Regions from separate parts of the Acidovorax sp. PRC11 genome, predicted to be linked through region 2. Evidence: predicted binding sites of a transcription regulator. Region 2 holds the regulator's gene; the other holds the start of a gene.
What was found. The regulator NrdR, encoded in region 2, represses ribonucleotide reductase genes. The targets are predictions, from matches to a motif close to CACNANATNTNGTG.
Positions count from the first base shown of each region.

Region 1: a site for NrdR is predicted at 5,125-5,138, ahead of Q9R47_RS07380 (ribonucleoside-diphosphate reductase subunit alpha). Genes of this name have one in related genera too.

Region 1 covers NZ_JAUZUQ010000005.1:78,271-86,258, forward strand. The annotation lists gene Q9R47_RS07370 (hypothetical protein) at 1-533, opposite strand, end outside; gene Q9R47_RS07375 (ribonucleotide-diphosphate reductase subunit beta) at 723-1,922, opposite strand; gene Q9R47_RS07380 (ribonucleoside-diphosphate reductase subunit alpha) at 2,060-5,011, opposite strand; gene ampD (1,6-anhydro-N-acetylmuramyl-L-alanine amidase AmpD) at 5,390-6,016, opposite strand; gene Q9R47_RS07390 (sigma-54 dependent transcriptional regulator) at 6,003-7,514, opposite strand; gene Q9R47_RS07395 (ATP-binding protein) at 7,548-7,988, opposite strand, start outside.
Region 2 covers NZ_JAUZUQ010000006.1:88,615-96,602, forward strand. The annotation lists gene Q9R47_RS08705 (lytic transglycosylase domain-containing protein) at 577-1,458, shown strand; ZMP/ZTP riboswitch at 1,568-1,730, shown strand; gene glyA (serine hydroxymethyltransferase) at 1,768-3,012, shown strand; gene nrdR (transcriptional regulator NrdR) at 3,047-3,496, shown strand; gene Q9R47_RS08720 (hypothetical protein) at 3,558-5,876, shown strand; gene aroC (chorismate synthase) at 5,901-6,998, opposite strand; gene Q9R47_RS08730 (CBS domain-containing protein) at 7,246-7,698, opposite strand; gene Q9R47_RS08735 (O-acetylhomoserine aminocarboxypropyltransferase) at 7,805-7,988, shown strand, end outside.

The sequences.
Region 1 (7,988 bases), on a different contig from region 2:
GCAGCCTTCTTGGCCGGAGCGGCAGCCTTCTTCGCGGGCGCAGCGGCCTTCTTGGCAGGTGCTGCCTTCTTCGCGGGGGCTGCGGCCTTCTTGGCGGGAGCGGCCGCCTTCTTCGCCGGTGCAGCCGCCTTCTTGGCGGGAGCGGCAGCCTTCTTCGTGGTGGTCGAAGCGGCCTTCTTGGCAGGAGCCGCAGCCTTCTTCGCCGTCGACGATGCCGACTTCGTGGACGAAGCGGCCTTCTTCGCGGGAGCGGCAGCCTTCTTCGTCGTGGTGGAAGCGGCCTTCTTGGCGGGCGCGGAAGCCTTCTTCGCCGTCGTCGTCGAAGCCGACTTCGTGGTGGACGAAGCAGCCTTCTTGGCGGGAGCGGCAGCCTTCTTCGTGGTGGTCGAAGCGGCCTTCTTGGCCGATGCCGTGGCCGGGGCCGCAGCGGCCTTCTTCACGGTCGTCGATGCCTTGGTGGTCGTCGCCGATTTTTCCTTCTTGGCGGCGGGTGCTGCCTTCTTGGCGGCGGTCGTCTTTTTCGCAGTTGCCATCATTTTCTCCTTGGGTCGATTTGCAAAGAGCGCTCCGTGCCTGCATTGGACATGGAGCGATCCATGGCGATGGGGCCCCGGGGGCACCCACCGCCATGAACGCGGGAACGCCCCGCGCGGCAGGGCCCTTGCGGGCTGCCGGTGCGGGGCGTGGAATGAAAAATCATGGCCTGGAATTACCGGGATCGACTAATCCCAGGACAGAGCGCCGCCGGACTGGTACTCGATGACGCGCGTCTCGAAGAAGTTGCGCTCCTTCTTCAGGTCGATCATCTCGCTCATCCAGGGGAAGGGGTTCTCTTCGTTCGGGAAGAGCGCCTCCAGGCCGATCTGCGTGGCGCGCCGGTTGGCGATGTAGCGCAGGTAGCCCTTGAACATGGAAGCGTTCATGCCCAGCACGCCGCGGGGCATGGTGTCTTCGGCGTACTGGTACTCCAGCTCGACGGCCTTCATGAACAGGCCCTTGATCTCTTCCTTGAACTCCGCCGTCCAGAGGTGCGGGTTCTCCAGCTTGAGCTGGTTGATCAGGTCGATGCCGAAGTTGCAGTGCATCGACTCGTCGCGCAGGATGTACTGGTACTGCTCGGCGGCACCGGTCATCTTGTTCTGGCGGCCGAGCGCGAGGATCTGCGTGAAGCCGACGTAGAAGAACAGGCCTTCCATCAGGCAGGCGAACACGATCAGCGACTTCAGCAGGGTCTGGTCGGTCTCGGGCGTGCCGGTCTTGAACTCCGGGTCCATGATCGCCTCGATGAAGGGGATCAGGAACTCGTCCTTGTTGCGGATCGACGCGACCTCGTTGTAGGCGTTGAAGATCTCGCTCTCGTCGAGGCCGAGCGACTCCACGATGTACTGGTAGGCGTGCGTGTGGATCGCTTCCTCGAACGCCTGGCGCAGCAGGAACTGGCGGCACTCGGGCGCGGTGATGTGGCGGTACGTGCCCAGCACGATGTTGTTGGCGGCCAGCGAATCGGCGGTGACGAAGAAGCCGAGGTTGCGCTTGACGATGCGGCGCTCGTCCTCGGTCAGGCCGTTCGGGTCCTTCCAGAGCGCGATGTCGCGCGTCATGTTCACTTCCTGCGGCATCCAGTGGTTGGCGCAGGTGGCGAGGTACTTCTCCCAGGCCCACTTGTACTTGAAGGGGACGAGCTGGTTGACGTCGGTCTGGCCGTTGATGATGCGCTTGTCGGCGGCATTCACGCGGCGGTGCTGGGTGGGTGCGGCAGCGGCGGACGGCGCGGCTGCGGCGAGCGGCGCGGAGGCGGCGACGGACTGCAGCGCGGGGCTCTGGAAAGACGCGGGGGGCGCCATGTCGGGACGGTGGCTTTGCAGACCGCCGTCCGGAGTTTTCTGCGATGAGGGCTTGACTTCTTCGTCCCAGTTCAGCATAGGTATTCCAATGGTCGGATTATGAAAGCAGCGCTGCAAAAATAAAAGCGCCGCAGCGTGGCGCAGCGATGTTTTTGTTGCTTCAGAGCACACGCGCGGAAGGTCCCGTGGTGAGACCTTCCGCGCGGCGCATCACATCACTGGCACGCTTCGCAGGTCGGGTCGTCGATGGCGCAGAACTTCACGTCGGTCGCGGGCAGCGCGGCGGCCTGCGATTGCGCCGCGGCGGCGGCCGCATCGAGCGCGCTGGGGCGCGCGGCGCCGTTGCCGGCGGCCTGCATCGCACCGTCGCTGCCCGACGAAACGGCGTTGAGCTGGCGCGTGTTCACCGTGCTCATCTCGACGTGCGTCGCGCTCTGCGTGCGCAGGTAGTACGTGGTCTTCAGGCCGCGCACCCAGGCGAGCTTGTAGGTCTCGTCGAGCTTCTTGCCCGAGGCGCCGGCCATGTAGATGTTCAGGCTCTGCGCCTGGTCGATCCACTTCTGGCGGCGCGACGCGGCCTCGACCAGCCAGGTGGGCGCCACTTCGAACGCGGTGGAATAGAGCGCCTTCACGTCCTGCGGCACGCGGTCGATCGGGTGCAGCGAGCCCTTGAAGTGCTTGAGGTCCATGACCATCACGTCGTCCCACAGGCCCAGGCGCTTCAGGTCGCGCACGAGGTAGCCGTTGATGACGGTGAACTCGCCCGACAGGTTCGACTTGACCGACAGGTTGCCGAAGGACGGCTCGATCGACGCATCCACGCCGACGATGTTGGAGATGGTGGCCGTGGGGGCGATCGCCACGCAGTTGGAGTTGCGCATGCCGTCCTGCGCAATCTTCTTGCGCAGCGCATCCCAGTCGAGCGTGGCGGCGCGGTCCACTTCCACATAGCCGCCGCGGGCCTTCTCGAGCAGATCGAGCGTGTCGATCGGCAGGATGCCGCGGTCCCACAGCGAGCCGGGGTAGCTGGAGTACTTGCCGCGCTCCTGGGCGAGCTCGGTCGAGGCCCAGTAGGCGTAGTAGCAGATCGCTTCCATCGAGCGGTCGGCGAATTCCACCGCGGCCTGCGAGGCGTAGGGAATGCGCAGCTCGTACAGGCTGTCCTGGAAGGCCATCAGGCCCAGGCCCACGGGGCGGTGGCGCATGTTGGAGGCCCGCGCCTTCTCGACCGCGTAGTAGTTGATGTCGATCACGTTGTCGAGCATGCGCATGGCCGTGGAGATGGTCTTGCGCAGCTTGGCGTGGTCGAGTTCCTTGCCGTTCGGGCCGTCCTTGAGGTGGCGCACGAGGTTCACGGAGCCGAGGTTGCAGACCGCGGTTTCGGCGTCGCTCGTGTTGAGCGTGATCTCGGTGCAGAGGTTGGACGAGTGCACCACGCCGGCGTGCTGCTGGGGCGAGCGCACGTTGCAGGCGTCCTTGAACGTGATCCAGGGATGGCCGGTCTCGAACAGCATCGTGAGGATCTTGCGCCACAGGTCGGTGGCCTGCAGGGTGCGCGAGGGCTTGATCTCGCCGCGCGCGGCCTTCTCTTCGTAGGCGACGTACGCCTTTTCGAAGTCGGCGCCGAACAGGTCGTGCAGGTCCGGCACGGAGGAGGGCGAGAACAGCGTCCAGGTGCCCTTTTCCATCACGCGGCGCATGAACAGGTCGGGGATCCAGTTGGCGGTGTTCATGTCGTGCGTGCGGCGGCGGTCGTCGCCGGTGTTCTTGCGCAGCTCCAGGAACTCCTCGATGTCGAGGTGCCAGGTCTCCAGGTAGGTGCAGACCGCGCCCTTGCGCTTGCCGCCCTGGTTCACGGCCACGGCCGTGTCGTTGACCACCTTGAGGAACGGCACCACGCCCTGCGATTCGCCGTTCGTGCCCTTGATGTGCGAGCCCAGGGCGCGCACGCGGGTCCAGTCGTTGCCCAGGCCGCCCGCGAACTTGGAGAGCAGCGCGTTTTCCTTGATGGATTCGTAGATGCCGTCGAGGTCGTCGGGCACCGTGGTCAGGTAGCAGGACGAGAGCTGCGAGCGCAGCGTGCCGCTGTTGAACAGCGTGGGCGTGGACGACATGAAGTCGAACGACGACAGCACCTCGTAGAACTCGATGGCGCGGGCTTCGCGGTCGGACTCGTTCAGGGCGAGGCCCATGGCCACGCGCATGAAGAAGCACTGGGGCAGCTCGATGCGGGTCTTGCGCACGTGCAGGAAGTAGCGGTCGTACAGCGTCTGCAGGCCGAGGTAGTCGAACTGCTGGTCGCGGCCCGGGTTGATCGCGGCGCCCAGGCGCTGCAGGTCGTACTGCAGCAGGCGCGGATCGAGCAGTTCGTTGTCCACGCCCTTCTGGATGAACTGCGGGAAGTACGCGGCGTAGGCCGGGCCCATGTCGGCGGGCACCACGTCCTGGCCCAGCACCTCGCGCACGATCGTGTGCAGCAGCAGGCGGGCAGTGGCGTAGGTGTAGTCGGGGTCCTTCTCGATCAGCGTGCGCGCGGCCAGGATGGAGGCCTTGTACACCTCGTCCATCGGGACGCCGTCGTACAGGTTGCGCAGCGTCTCGGCCACGATGGGCGCGGCGTGCACGTCCGCGCCCAGGTTGGCGCAGGCGGAGTCGATCAGGCCGAGCAGGCGGGCTTCGTCGAGCGGCACGCGCTGGCCGTTGTCGATCACGTGCAGCACCGGCGTGGAAGGCGCGGGCTGGCGGTCGTGCTGCAGGTGCGCGCGCTCCTGCGTGCGGCGCTCGCGGTAGAGCACATAGGCGCGGGCGACTTCATGGTGGCCGCCGCGCATCAGGCTCAGTTCCACGTTGTCCTGCACGTCTTCGATGTGGAACGTGCCGCCGCCCGGGCGCGAGCGCATGAGCGCGCGCACCACCGACTGCGTGAGCGTGTCCACCGTCTCGCGCACGCTGGCGGAGGCGGCGCCCTGCGTGCCGTGCACTGCGAGGAAGGCCTTCATCATCGCCACGGCGATCTTCTGCGGCTCGAAAGGCACCACCGCGCCGTTGCGGCGGATGATCTGGTAGTGCGAGAGCGGGTGGCCGCCGGCGTCCGGCGCGAGGCCCTGGGACGGGGCTGCCTGGTCGGGGGAGGTCGTGGCGGATGAAGGGTTCAGCGCAGGCTGCATACAGGAAACCTCGGATGATGGGGTGGCAGAAATGGGACAGTGATGTAGGTCGACACCGCTAGTGCATTGCGCCATGCGGAACGCTATAGGTAGCGTGTCGATGCCTGTCCGGGCACTACATGTAGTGTATCTCCGGATCGGCGGCGGGTGTGCGGTGCGCGCGGCGGCGTGGTGTTTCGAGCGTGCCGGGCGCTTCCCAAGCATGGGCTGCGAAGCCGCGCCGAACGGAGATCCCGAAGCGCGATGCGAGGCGTGGCGCGCGTTGCGGGGCAGGATCGCGTGCCGGGCCTGCGCCGGTGCTGGAAACGCGCAAGGGGAGCGAGTGTCGCGATTTGCCCGCACCCGCGCCAGCGGTTCGGGAAAACCCTTGCTGGCCGGTCAGGAGGGGTTGACTTGCGGCGGAAAGGCGATGCCCGGCCGGTCGAGCCCCCGCTCCAGGGCATTCCAGTCGAAACCGGGGCCCGGATCGCGCTTGCGCCCCGGCGCGACGTGCTCGTGGCCCGCGATGTGGGCGACCGGATAGCGGTGCGCGATGTCGCGGCACAACACCACGAGCGCCTGGTACTGCGCGGGCTCGAAGCGATCGCCCTCCAGCCCTTCGAGTTCGATGCCGATCGACGAATCGTTGCAGTTCCCGCGGCCCCGGTAGGCCGAGGGGCCGGCATGCCAGGCCCGGTCGTCACAGCCCACGAACTGCCAGAGCCTCCCGTCCCGCTCGATGAAGAAGTGCGCCGATACCTGCAGCCCGCGGATGCCGGCGTAATAGGGATGCGCGTCCCAGTCCAGCGCATTGGTGAACAGGCGCTGGACCTCGCCGGTGCCGTACGCGCCGGGCGGCAGGCTGATGGAATGCACCACGACGAGGTCGATGGCCGTGCCGTGGGGGCGTGCGCCGAAATTCGGCGAGGGCAGGGCGGTGGCCGGCGCGTACCAGCCGCCGCGCCATGGGGCATCGCAGGCGGGTCCGCCGCCGGGCGGCGGCGCGGAGGTGTCAGCAGGGTGCATGGTCGTCGGGCGCGTCGTCGTCCTGCGGCGTGGCGATCGCGAGCCGGTCGATGCGGTAGCGGATCTGCCGCAGGCTGATGCCCAGCCGTGCGGCGGTGGCGGTGCGGTTGAAGCCGTGCTCGCGCAGGGCGCGCACGAGGATCTCGCGCTCCTGCTGGTCCAGCCAGCCCTGCAGGTCGGCGGGCAGCGGCACGGTCGATCCCGGGTGCGCATCGCCCGCGCCGTCGGCCGCCGCCGCGCCCGCGGGAGCGGCAGCAGGAGCCGCTGCGGGGCGCGGGGCCGGCGCCGCGGCGCTGCCCGGGGCCGGGCCTTCCTCGATGTGCAGGTCTTCCGCATCGCTCAGCGCCACGGCGCGGTGCAGCAGGTTCTCCAGCTCGCGCACGTTGCCGGTGAGCGGATGGCGCGCGAGCGCCGCGAGGGCCTGTGCCGTGAGCGCGGGCACGGGCAGTCCGGCCTCGCCGGCGATGCGGTCGAGCAGCGCCGCGCACAGGGCCGGCAGGTCCTCGCGGCGCTCGCGCAGCGGCGGGATCACGATCTCGATCACGTTCAGGCGGTAATAGAGATCCTGGCGGAACCGCCCCGCCTGCACGTCGGCCGCGAGGTCGCGGTGGGTGGCGCTCACGATGCGCACGTCCACCGTCTCTTCCTGGGTGGAGCCGAGGGGGCGCACGCTGCGCTCCTGGATCGCGCGCAGCAGCTTGGCCTGCATGGCCAGCGGCAGGTCGCCGATCTCGTCCAGGAACAGCGTGCCGCCGCGCGCGGCCTGGAAGTAGCCGTCCCGGTCCGCGTTCGCGCCGGTGTAGGAGCCCTTGCGCGCGCCGAAGAATTCCGCCTCCAGCAGGTTCTCGGGGATGGCGCCGCAGTTGACGGCCACCAGCGGGCCGTCGGCGCGCTGGCTGCTGGCGTGCAGCGCCCGGGCGACCAGTTCCTTGCCGGTGCCCGACTCGCCGCGGATCAGCACCGGTGCCATGCTGCGCGCGACCTTGGCGATGCGCTGCTTGACGTTGCGCATCGCCTCCGATTCGCCGACGAGGCGCTCCAGATCCGAGGGCGCGCCCGCGCCCGCAGCACCGGCTTGGTGCGCGGATGCGCCCATCCGCGGCGAGCGCGGCGCAGGCACGCCGCCCGATCCCTGCACCGCGGAGGCGACCACGGAGCGGAACTGCTTGAGATCGACGGGCTTGGTGAGGTAGTCGAAGGCTCCCGAGCGCAGCGCCTCGACCGCATTCTCGGCCGAGCCGTACGCGGTCATGACCACGCAGCGCTCTCGCCGCTTCTGCTGGCGCAGGTCCTGCAGCAGCTCCATGCCGAAGCCGTCCGGCAGCCGCATGTCGGTGATGACGGCGTCGAAGCGGCGGGCCTGCAGCTGGCGCCGCGCCTCCTCCACCGTGGCCGCCGTCTCCACGCGGTAGCCCTCGCGCAGCAGCGTGAGTTCGTAGAGCGTGCGCAGGTCGGGTTCGTCGTCGACGACCAGGATGGTGGCGGCGGGGGCGTTCATGGCAGGGAGCGTACAGGGGCGCGGAGGGCCTTCTCAGACGACGATTGTGTCAAACAGCGAGGCCGGCCCCGGCCGGTGGGCGCGCCGGAAGGCCACGGTGAAGGCGTTGCCGCCGACCGCGCCGCGCTCCAGCACCCGCGTGAGCCGCTGGTAGGCGATGGAGGCTCCGTGGCGCTGGCAGAGTTCGCGGCAGATGTAGAGGCCCAGGCCGCTGGAGCGGCTCTCCGACGAGAAGAAGGGCTCGAACAGATGGCGCTCCACGGTCTTGTCCAGCGGTGCGCCGTCGCTCCAGACCTGCAGGTGGGCCTGGCCCGCGCCATTCACGTACGTGGCGATGCAGAGCGAATCCGGTTCCCCGCCCATGTAGCGCAGGGCGTTGTCCAGCAGGTTCACCAGCACCCGCCGCAGGTGCTCGGCGTCGAACTCCACCTGCGTGCCCGCGGTATGCAGCGCCAGGTGCGCGCGCCGGCCCCG
Region 2 (7,988 bases):
CCATGGAGGTTGAAGGTCCATGGGGCAGGAGGCAAGGTATTGCCTCCAAGGGTTTGCCGTGGAAGTTTCTTCCTGCCCTGCCGGGGCACTGCATGCCCATGGCCGGTGGTTTCCGCTTCGTCCGGCGATGCCTGATCGATGTCAGACGCCTCCAATTTAACGAATCCCGGGCGCCACGCCAAGCGAATTTTGCAATGGTCTTGCCGGCCGCGATTGCGCCAGACTTTCGCGGCGTGACCAGCGTCATTACGGCGTCACAGTCAAGGTGTTACAAGGTTCGTAAAAACCCCCAAAACTGTGTTTGCATCCATATTTTTTAGAATAAATTGATCTAACGAATAGCCTCCTTAGTGTTGACCTGGCATTTGGCGGCCTCCTAGAATCCGCCAGCTTCAAAACCCGAGGCTGAACACGCTCACCATCGCTGCCGAATCCGGCGCACCGGGTCCCCCACTCCGCCCTGCTGCGGAGATGTCCTGTGGGGATCTTGATGGCGAACCCATCCAGGCGAGATGCCTGGCACGGAGGGCCCCGCAGGGACCTCCGCAACAGGCCTCGACTCAGAAAGGAAGAGCTATGACGGCGTCAGGAACGGTGATCGGCGGGGTACAGACCTTCGCATCCGATGTGATCGACGGTTTCCTCGAAATCACCCACAGCGGCTTCGCGCTCGTCGGTCTGGCGGTCGCGTTCGGCGCGATCACGCTGACCGCACGGCCGGACCTCCGGCAGGCCGGCGAGGAAGAGCTGCGCAGCTGGCTGCAGGCGCGCCAGGTGGCGACAGTGGGCATGCCCCTGGAGCCCGAGGCCAGCGAACGCGCCACGGCCACGAACCCGAAGGATCTGCCGAAGGAGCAGGCGTCCGTGGCCTTCTGGCTCAGCAAGAAATACCGCGTCGCCCCCGAGCCGCTGGCCGCGCTGGTGGCCGAGGCCTACGAGATCGGCGGCCGCACGAAGCTCGACCCCACGCTGATCCTGGCGATCATGGCCGTGGAGTCGAGCTTCAACCCCTTCGCGCAGAGCGCGGTGGGCGCCCAGGGCCTGATGCAGGTCATGACCCGGGTACACACCGACAAGTACGACCACTTCGGCGGACATCTCGCCGCGTTCGATCCGGTGAGCAACCTGCGCGTCGGCGTGCGCGTGCTGCAGGAATGCATCGCACGCGCCGGCTCGATCGAAGGCGGGCTGCGCTACTACGTGGGCGCGGCCAACCTGGCCGACGACGGCGGCTACGCGATCAAGGTGATGGCCGAGCACATGCGCCTGCGCCAGGTGGCCAACGGCCGCAACGTGCCCATCTTCACGCCGCCGCCCGCTCCCGCGGCGCCTGCGGCCCCCCCGATGCTCTCGACCCAGGCCCCCGCCCAGACCGTGCCCGCCAAGGCCTCCGGCACCGCCGATGCAGCGCCCACCGCCGCGGAGGACAAGGTGGCCCTGCTCTCGCCCGCGACCTGATCCGCCGCCCGGGCCGGACCGCCGCGCAGCGCATGGTGCGCAGCGCGGACTGCTCCTCGGGCAGGCGGGCCTGCATGCCATGCCGCCCCCCCCTGCCGTCCGGTACACTCGAGGGGTACGCGACTGGCGATAGGCGCGGCGCATCCCGCACGGGCGGGCGCCGCCGCTGACGTGGAATCCGGCAGGCCCTTTTCCGTCCTGCGAACCACTGGGAAGCGTGCCGCACGGGCTGCAGGGCCCGCTGTGTTCCGCCGTTCGCCTGGGCAGCCCTTGTTTTCCAAGGGACACCATTCACAGGACTGCCACGCCATGTACCAACGCAACATCCTCGTCGAGCAAACCGATCCCGAAGTGTGGGCCGCCATCCAGGCCGAGAACGTCCGCCAGGAACAGCACATCGAACTGATCGCGAGCGAGAACTACGCCTCGCCCGCCGTCATGGCCGCCCAGGGTTCGCAGCTCACCAACAAGTACGCCGAAGGCTATCCCGGCAAGCGCTACTACGGCGGCTGCGAGAACGTCGACGTGGTCGAGCAGCTCGCCATCGACCGCGTGAAGCAGCTCTTCGGTGCCGAGGCCGCCAACGTGCAGCCCAACTCCGGCTCGCAGGCCAACCAGGCCGTGCTGCTCGCCTTCCTGAAGCCCGGCGACACCATCCTCGGCATGAGCCTGGCCGAAGGCGGCCACCTCACGCACGGCATGCCCCTCAACATGAGCGGCAAGTGGTTCAACATCGTCTCCTACGGCCTGAACGAGAAGGAAGAGATCGACTACGACGCGCTGGAAGCCAAGGCCCGCGAGCACAAGCCCAAGCTGATCATCGCCGGTGCCTCCGCCTACAGCCTGCGCATCGATTTCGAGCGCTTCGCGAAGATCGCCAAGGAAATCGGCGCGATCCTGTGGGTGGACATCGCCCACTACGCCGGCCTCGTGGTGGCGGGCGTGTACCCCAACCCGGTGCCGCATGCCGACGTGGTGACGTCCACCACCCACAAGAGCCTGCGCGGCCCGCGTGGCGGCATCATCCTGATGAAGGCCGAGCACGAGAAGGCGATCAACTCCGCCATCTTCCCGGGCCTGCAGGGCGGCCCCCTCGAGCACGTGATCGCCGCCAAGGCCGTGGCCTTCAAGGAAGCGCTCACGCCCGAGTTCAAGGCCTACCAGGAGCAGGTCGCGAAGAACGCCAAGGTGTTCGCCGAGACGCTGATCGAACGCGGCCTGCGCATCATCAGCGGCCGCACGGAAAGCCACGTCATGCTGGTGGACCTGCGCGCCAAGGGCATCACCGGCAAGGCGGCCGAAGCGGCCCTGGGCCAGGCACACATCACCATCAACAAGAACTCGATCCCGAACGACCCGGAAAAGCCGATGGTGACCAGCGGCATCCGCGTGGGCACGCCCGCGATCACGACGCGCGGCTTCAAGGAAGAAGAGACGCGCATCACCGCGAACCTGCTGGCCGACGTGCTGGAGAACCCGAACGACGAAGCCAACCTGGCCGCCGTGCGCGAGAAGGTGCACGCGCTCACGAGCCGCTTCCCGGTCTACCGCTGACCGCCACGCAGCCCCGAGACCGCCCGCCGCCACGATGAAGTGCCCGTTCTGCAGCCACCCCGACACGCAGGTCGTCGAAACGCGCGTGGCCGAGGACGGGGACTTCGTGCGGCGGCGCCGGCAGTGCGGGGCCTGCGACAAGCGCTTCACGACCTATGAGCGCCCGGAAGTCAGCTTCCCCAACGTGGTGAAGAAGGACGGCCGGCGCATCGAATACGACCGCAGCAAGCTCATCGGCTCGTTCAGCATCGCGCTGCGCAAGCGGCCGGTGAGCACCACCCAGATCGACAGCGCCATCGAGCGCATCGAGGAAAAGCTGCTCAACCTCGGACAGCGCGAAGTGCTCTCCAGCCGCATCGGCGAGCTGGTGATGCGCGAACTCAAGAAGCTCGACAAGGTGGCCTACATCCGCTTCGCGAGCGTGTACCGCAGCTTCGAGGACATCGACGAATTCCGCGCACTGGTGGACGAAGTGCGCAAGTAGCCTGTCCCCTCTCCCCGGTGCCGGCGGCGCCCTCCCCTTGCCTACCGCTCATTCCACGCCCATGCAGCCTCCCGCGAACCGTTCTTCCGCCTCCGCGCATGCGTGGCAATTCTTCCGCGCCGGCGGGGTCGACCAGGTGGCCATCCGCACGGGCGCCGACATCGCGCACCTAGCCGAACTGGACCAGAAGCTCTGGGTGGCGCTGGCCTGCCCCACGCGCGGCGTGGAGTTCGACCACCGCACGCTCGACCTGATCGACACCGACGGCGACGGCCGCATCCGCCCGCCGGAGCTGATCGCCGCCTGCGCATGGGCCTGCGCGCGGTTGCGCGACCCGGACGAACTCGCCCGGCCCGCCGATGCGCTGGCGATCGACGCGCTTGACGAAACCACCGAAGACGGCGCGGCGCTGGCGGCGCAGGCCCGCCGCATCCTGGGCTTCGCGGACCGCGAGGGCGAGACGACGATCGCCCTGGCCGACGTGATCGCGCGCAGCGAGCAGTTGAATGCGCAGCGCTTCAACGGCGACGGCGTAGTGTCGCCCGCCACCGCCGGGGACGACGACGAGGCGCGCGAGGCACTGGAGCGCATCATGGCCACGCAGGGCAGCGTGCCCGCCGTGGCCGACCAGCCCGCGGGCGTGGACCGCAAGACCGCGGAAGCGTTCTTCAAGGAGGTGGAGGCGCTGCAGCACTGGGCCGACGGCGTGCAGGCGCACCCGGAAGGCCTGCCGCTGGGCGACCGCACGCTGCAGGCGGCCCAGGCCGTGCAGGCGGTGCGCCACAAGGTGGACGACTTCTTCACGCGCGCGCGGCTCGCGGCCTACGATCCGCGGGTGCGTTCCGCCATGCACCCCTCGGACGACGACTACGCAGCGCTCGCGCGCCAGGAGCTGTCGCCGGACTCGGATGCGGTGGCCTCCCTGCCCCTGGCACCGTTCACGCAGGACGGCGACCTGCCACTGGTGCGCGGCATCAACCCGGCATGGACGGCTGCCGTCGAAGCGCTGCGCGAAAAAGTGCTGCAGCCGCTGCTGGGCACCGATGCGGAAAGCCTGTCGGAGGCCGATTGGAAACGGGTGCTCGCAGCGCTGCAGCCGTGCCTCAAGCAGCTGTCCGCCCGCCCGGCCACGCGCCTGGACACGCTGGACGCCGGGACCATCCGCCAGTTGCACGGCAGCGGCGTGCGCGAGCGGGTGATGGACCTGATCGCGCAGGACGAAGCCGAGAAGGCGCACAACGGCCACACGTTCGCGCTGGAGAAACTGCTGCGCTTCAAGCGCGACCTGCTGAAGCTGCTGAACAACTTCGTGTCGTTCTCGGCGTTCTACCAGCGCGAGGGAGCGATCTTCCAGGCCGGCACGCTGTACCTCGACGCGCGCAGCTGCGACCTCGCCGTGCAGGTGCCGGACGCGGGCCGGCATGCCAAGCTGGCGGGCCTCGCGAAGACCTACCTCGCCTACTGCGACTGCACCCGCAAGGGGCAGAAGATGGGGATCGTCGCCGCGTTCACGGCAGGCGACGTGGATTTCCTCTTCGTGGGCCGCAACGGCGTGTTCTACGACCGCGAGGGCCTCGACTGGGACGCGACGATCACCAAGATCATCGAAAACCCCACAAGCATCGCCCAGGCGTTCTTCTCGCCCTATAAGAAATTCCTGCGCATGATCGAGGAGCAGGTGGCCAAGCGCGCGGCAGCGAGCGATTCCCGCGTCGAGAAATCGCTGGGCGCGACGGCCGGCAACCTCGCCACCGCGCCGGCCAAAACGCTGGTGAATGCCACGACGCCGGCGGCCGACGGCCAGCGCCGCGTGGACGTGGGCACGGTGGCGGCGATCGGCGTGGCCCTCGGCAGCCTGAGCGCGGTGGCCGTGGGCATCTTCGCGAAGTTCGTGGACCTGGGCGCCTGGATCCCGATCGCCCTGCTGGGCATCGTGCTGGCGATTTCCGGACCGAGCATGCTGATCGCCTGGCTCAAGCTGCGCCAGCGCAGCCTGGGGCCGATCCTCGACGCGAGCGGCTGGGCGATCAACGGCCGCATGCGCATCAACACGCGCCTGGGCGGATCGCTGTCGCAGACCGCGCACGTGCCGCCGGGCGCGCGGCGCCTGATGGACGACCCGTTCCCGGAATCGCGCAAGCCCGCCTGGGCCGCGGCGCTCGTGGTGGTGGCGGTGGTGCTGTTCTGCGCGCTGGCCTGGAAGATGGGGTGGCTCGAACAGGCCGCAGCGGCGGTGAGCGCCCCGGCGCAACGCACGGTGCCCGCAACGGCCCCCGCGCGGCCGGCGTCTTCGCCGCAGCAAGCCACGCCATCCACGAACGCGGCATCGCCCGTGCCGGCGGCGAGCGGCGCGGCGGTGGCCGCTTCCGCCACCCCCTGACCGCAGGGCCGGCCCGTCGCGGCCTTACAGGAACGAGGCCTGGATCGGCGGCACGGCCTGCACCACGTCGCCGCACTGCGCGCGGTGCCGCAATGCGTGGTCCATCAGCACGATCGCGAGCAGCGCCTCGGCGATCGGCGCGGCGCGGATGCCCACGCACGGGTCGTGGCGGCCCTTGGTGATGACCTCGGTGCTCTGGCCGTGGATGTCGATGGACTGGCGCGGGCTGATGATGGAGCTGGTGGGCTTGATGGCGATCACGGCCTCGATGTCCTGCCCGCTGCTGATGCCGCCCAGGATGCCGCCGGCATTGTTGCTGGCGAAGCCCTCGGGCGTGAGGGAATCGCCGTGCGTGGTGCCGCGCTGGACCACGCTGGCGAAGCCCGCGCCGATCTCCACCGCCTTCACCGCATTGAGGCCCATGAGCGCATGGGCGATGTCGGCGTCGAGCTTGTCGTAGAGCGGCTCGCCCAGGCCCACCGGCACGCCCGTGGCCTGCACGCGGATGCGGGCGCCGCACGAATCGCCGGCCTTGCGCAGCGCGTCCATGTAGTTCTCCAGCGCCGAGACGTCGGCCACCGGGGCGAAGAAGGGGTTGTGGGGCACGTGGTCCCAGCTCTCGAACGGGATCTCCACCTCGCCGATCTGCGTCATGCAGGCGCGGAACCGCGTGCCGTATTTTTCCGCCAGCCACTTCTTGGCGACGGCGCCGGCCGCCACGGTGGGCGCCGTCAGCCGGGCCGACGAGCGGCCGCCGCCGCGCGGATCGCGGATGCCGTACTTGTGCCAGTAGGTGTAGTCGGCATGGCCCGGACGGAAGCTCTGGGCGATGTTCGAGTAATCCTTGCTGCGCTGGTCGGTGTTGCGGATCAGCAGGGCGATGGGCGTGCCCGTGGTGCGGCCTTCATAGATGCCGGAGAGGATCTCCACCGCATCGGGCTCGGCGCGCTGGGTGACGTGGCGGCTCGTGCCAGGCCGGCGGCGGTCCAGGTCGGCCTGGATGTCGGCCTCCGACAGCTCCATGCCCGGCGGGCAGCCGTCGATCACGCAGCCGATGGCCGGGCCGTGGGATTCACCGAAATTGGTGACTGCGAAGATGGTGCCGAGTGTGTTGCCGCTCATGGCGCCGGATTATCCCAGAGCCATCCGCCGGGCCGGGCCATTCCGACCCAGGTCATTGAACCAGGCAGTCAGCCCAAATACCAGCCATCAAGCGCGGCCCTTAAACAACCGCGCCTTCACCCGTCGGATGGCCGCGGAGCAGGCCACGCCAGCAGACCCCGCGGAACCGGCTTCGCCGGGCCGCTGGGGTCGTCCCCCTTCCCGATGCGCGCAGCGCAGCGAGAGAAGGGGGAAGGCGCGCAGCGCCTCAGGGGGTAGCTTCTTTTTCTTCAGGCCAGTCGCGGATGTAGGCCTTCAGCATCTTGTTCTCGAAGTTCTGGCTGTCCACGACGGCCTTGGCCACGTCGTAGAAGCTCACAACTCCCATGAGCATCTTCTTGTCCATGACCGGCATGTAGCGCGCATGGCGGTTGAGCATCATGCGGCGCACCTCGTCCATTTCGGTTTCGAGCGTGCAGGTGAGCGGCGCATCGTCCATGGCCGTGCGCACGAGCATGGTGCCCACGGTGCCGCCGTTCTTCACCACGGCCTGGATGACTTCGCGGAAGGTGAGCATGCCCACCAGGTCGCCATGGTCCATCACCACCAGCGACCCGATGTCCTTCTCCGCCATGATCTCGACGGCTTTCGCCAGGGGCTCGTCGGCGGTGACGGTGAAGAGCGTGTTGCCTTTGACGCGGAGGATGTCGCTGACTTTCATGGGAGGATCTCCAGGGGGGCGCCGCGCCGCGGAGGCGGGCCGATCGGTGTTTCCTGCGCAATATAGCCCACAATGTTGCGCTGCGATCACACACAGGAGACAACGAATGCCCGGCTACTCCGATCCCGGCTTCGACACGCTGGCGCTGCATGCGGGCGCCGAGCCCGACCCGGCCACCGGCGCGCGCGCCGTGCCCATCCACCTGACGACCTCGTTCGTCTTCGAATCGAGCGACCACGCCGCGTCGCTCTTCAACCTCGAGCGGCCCGGCCACGTCTACAGCCGCATCA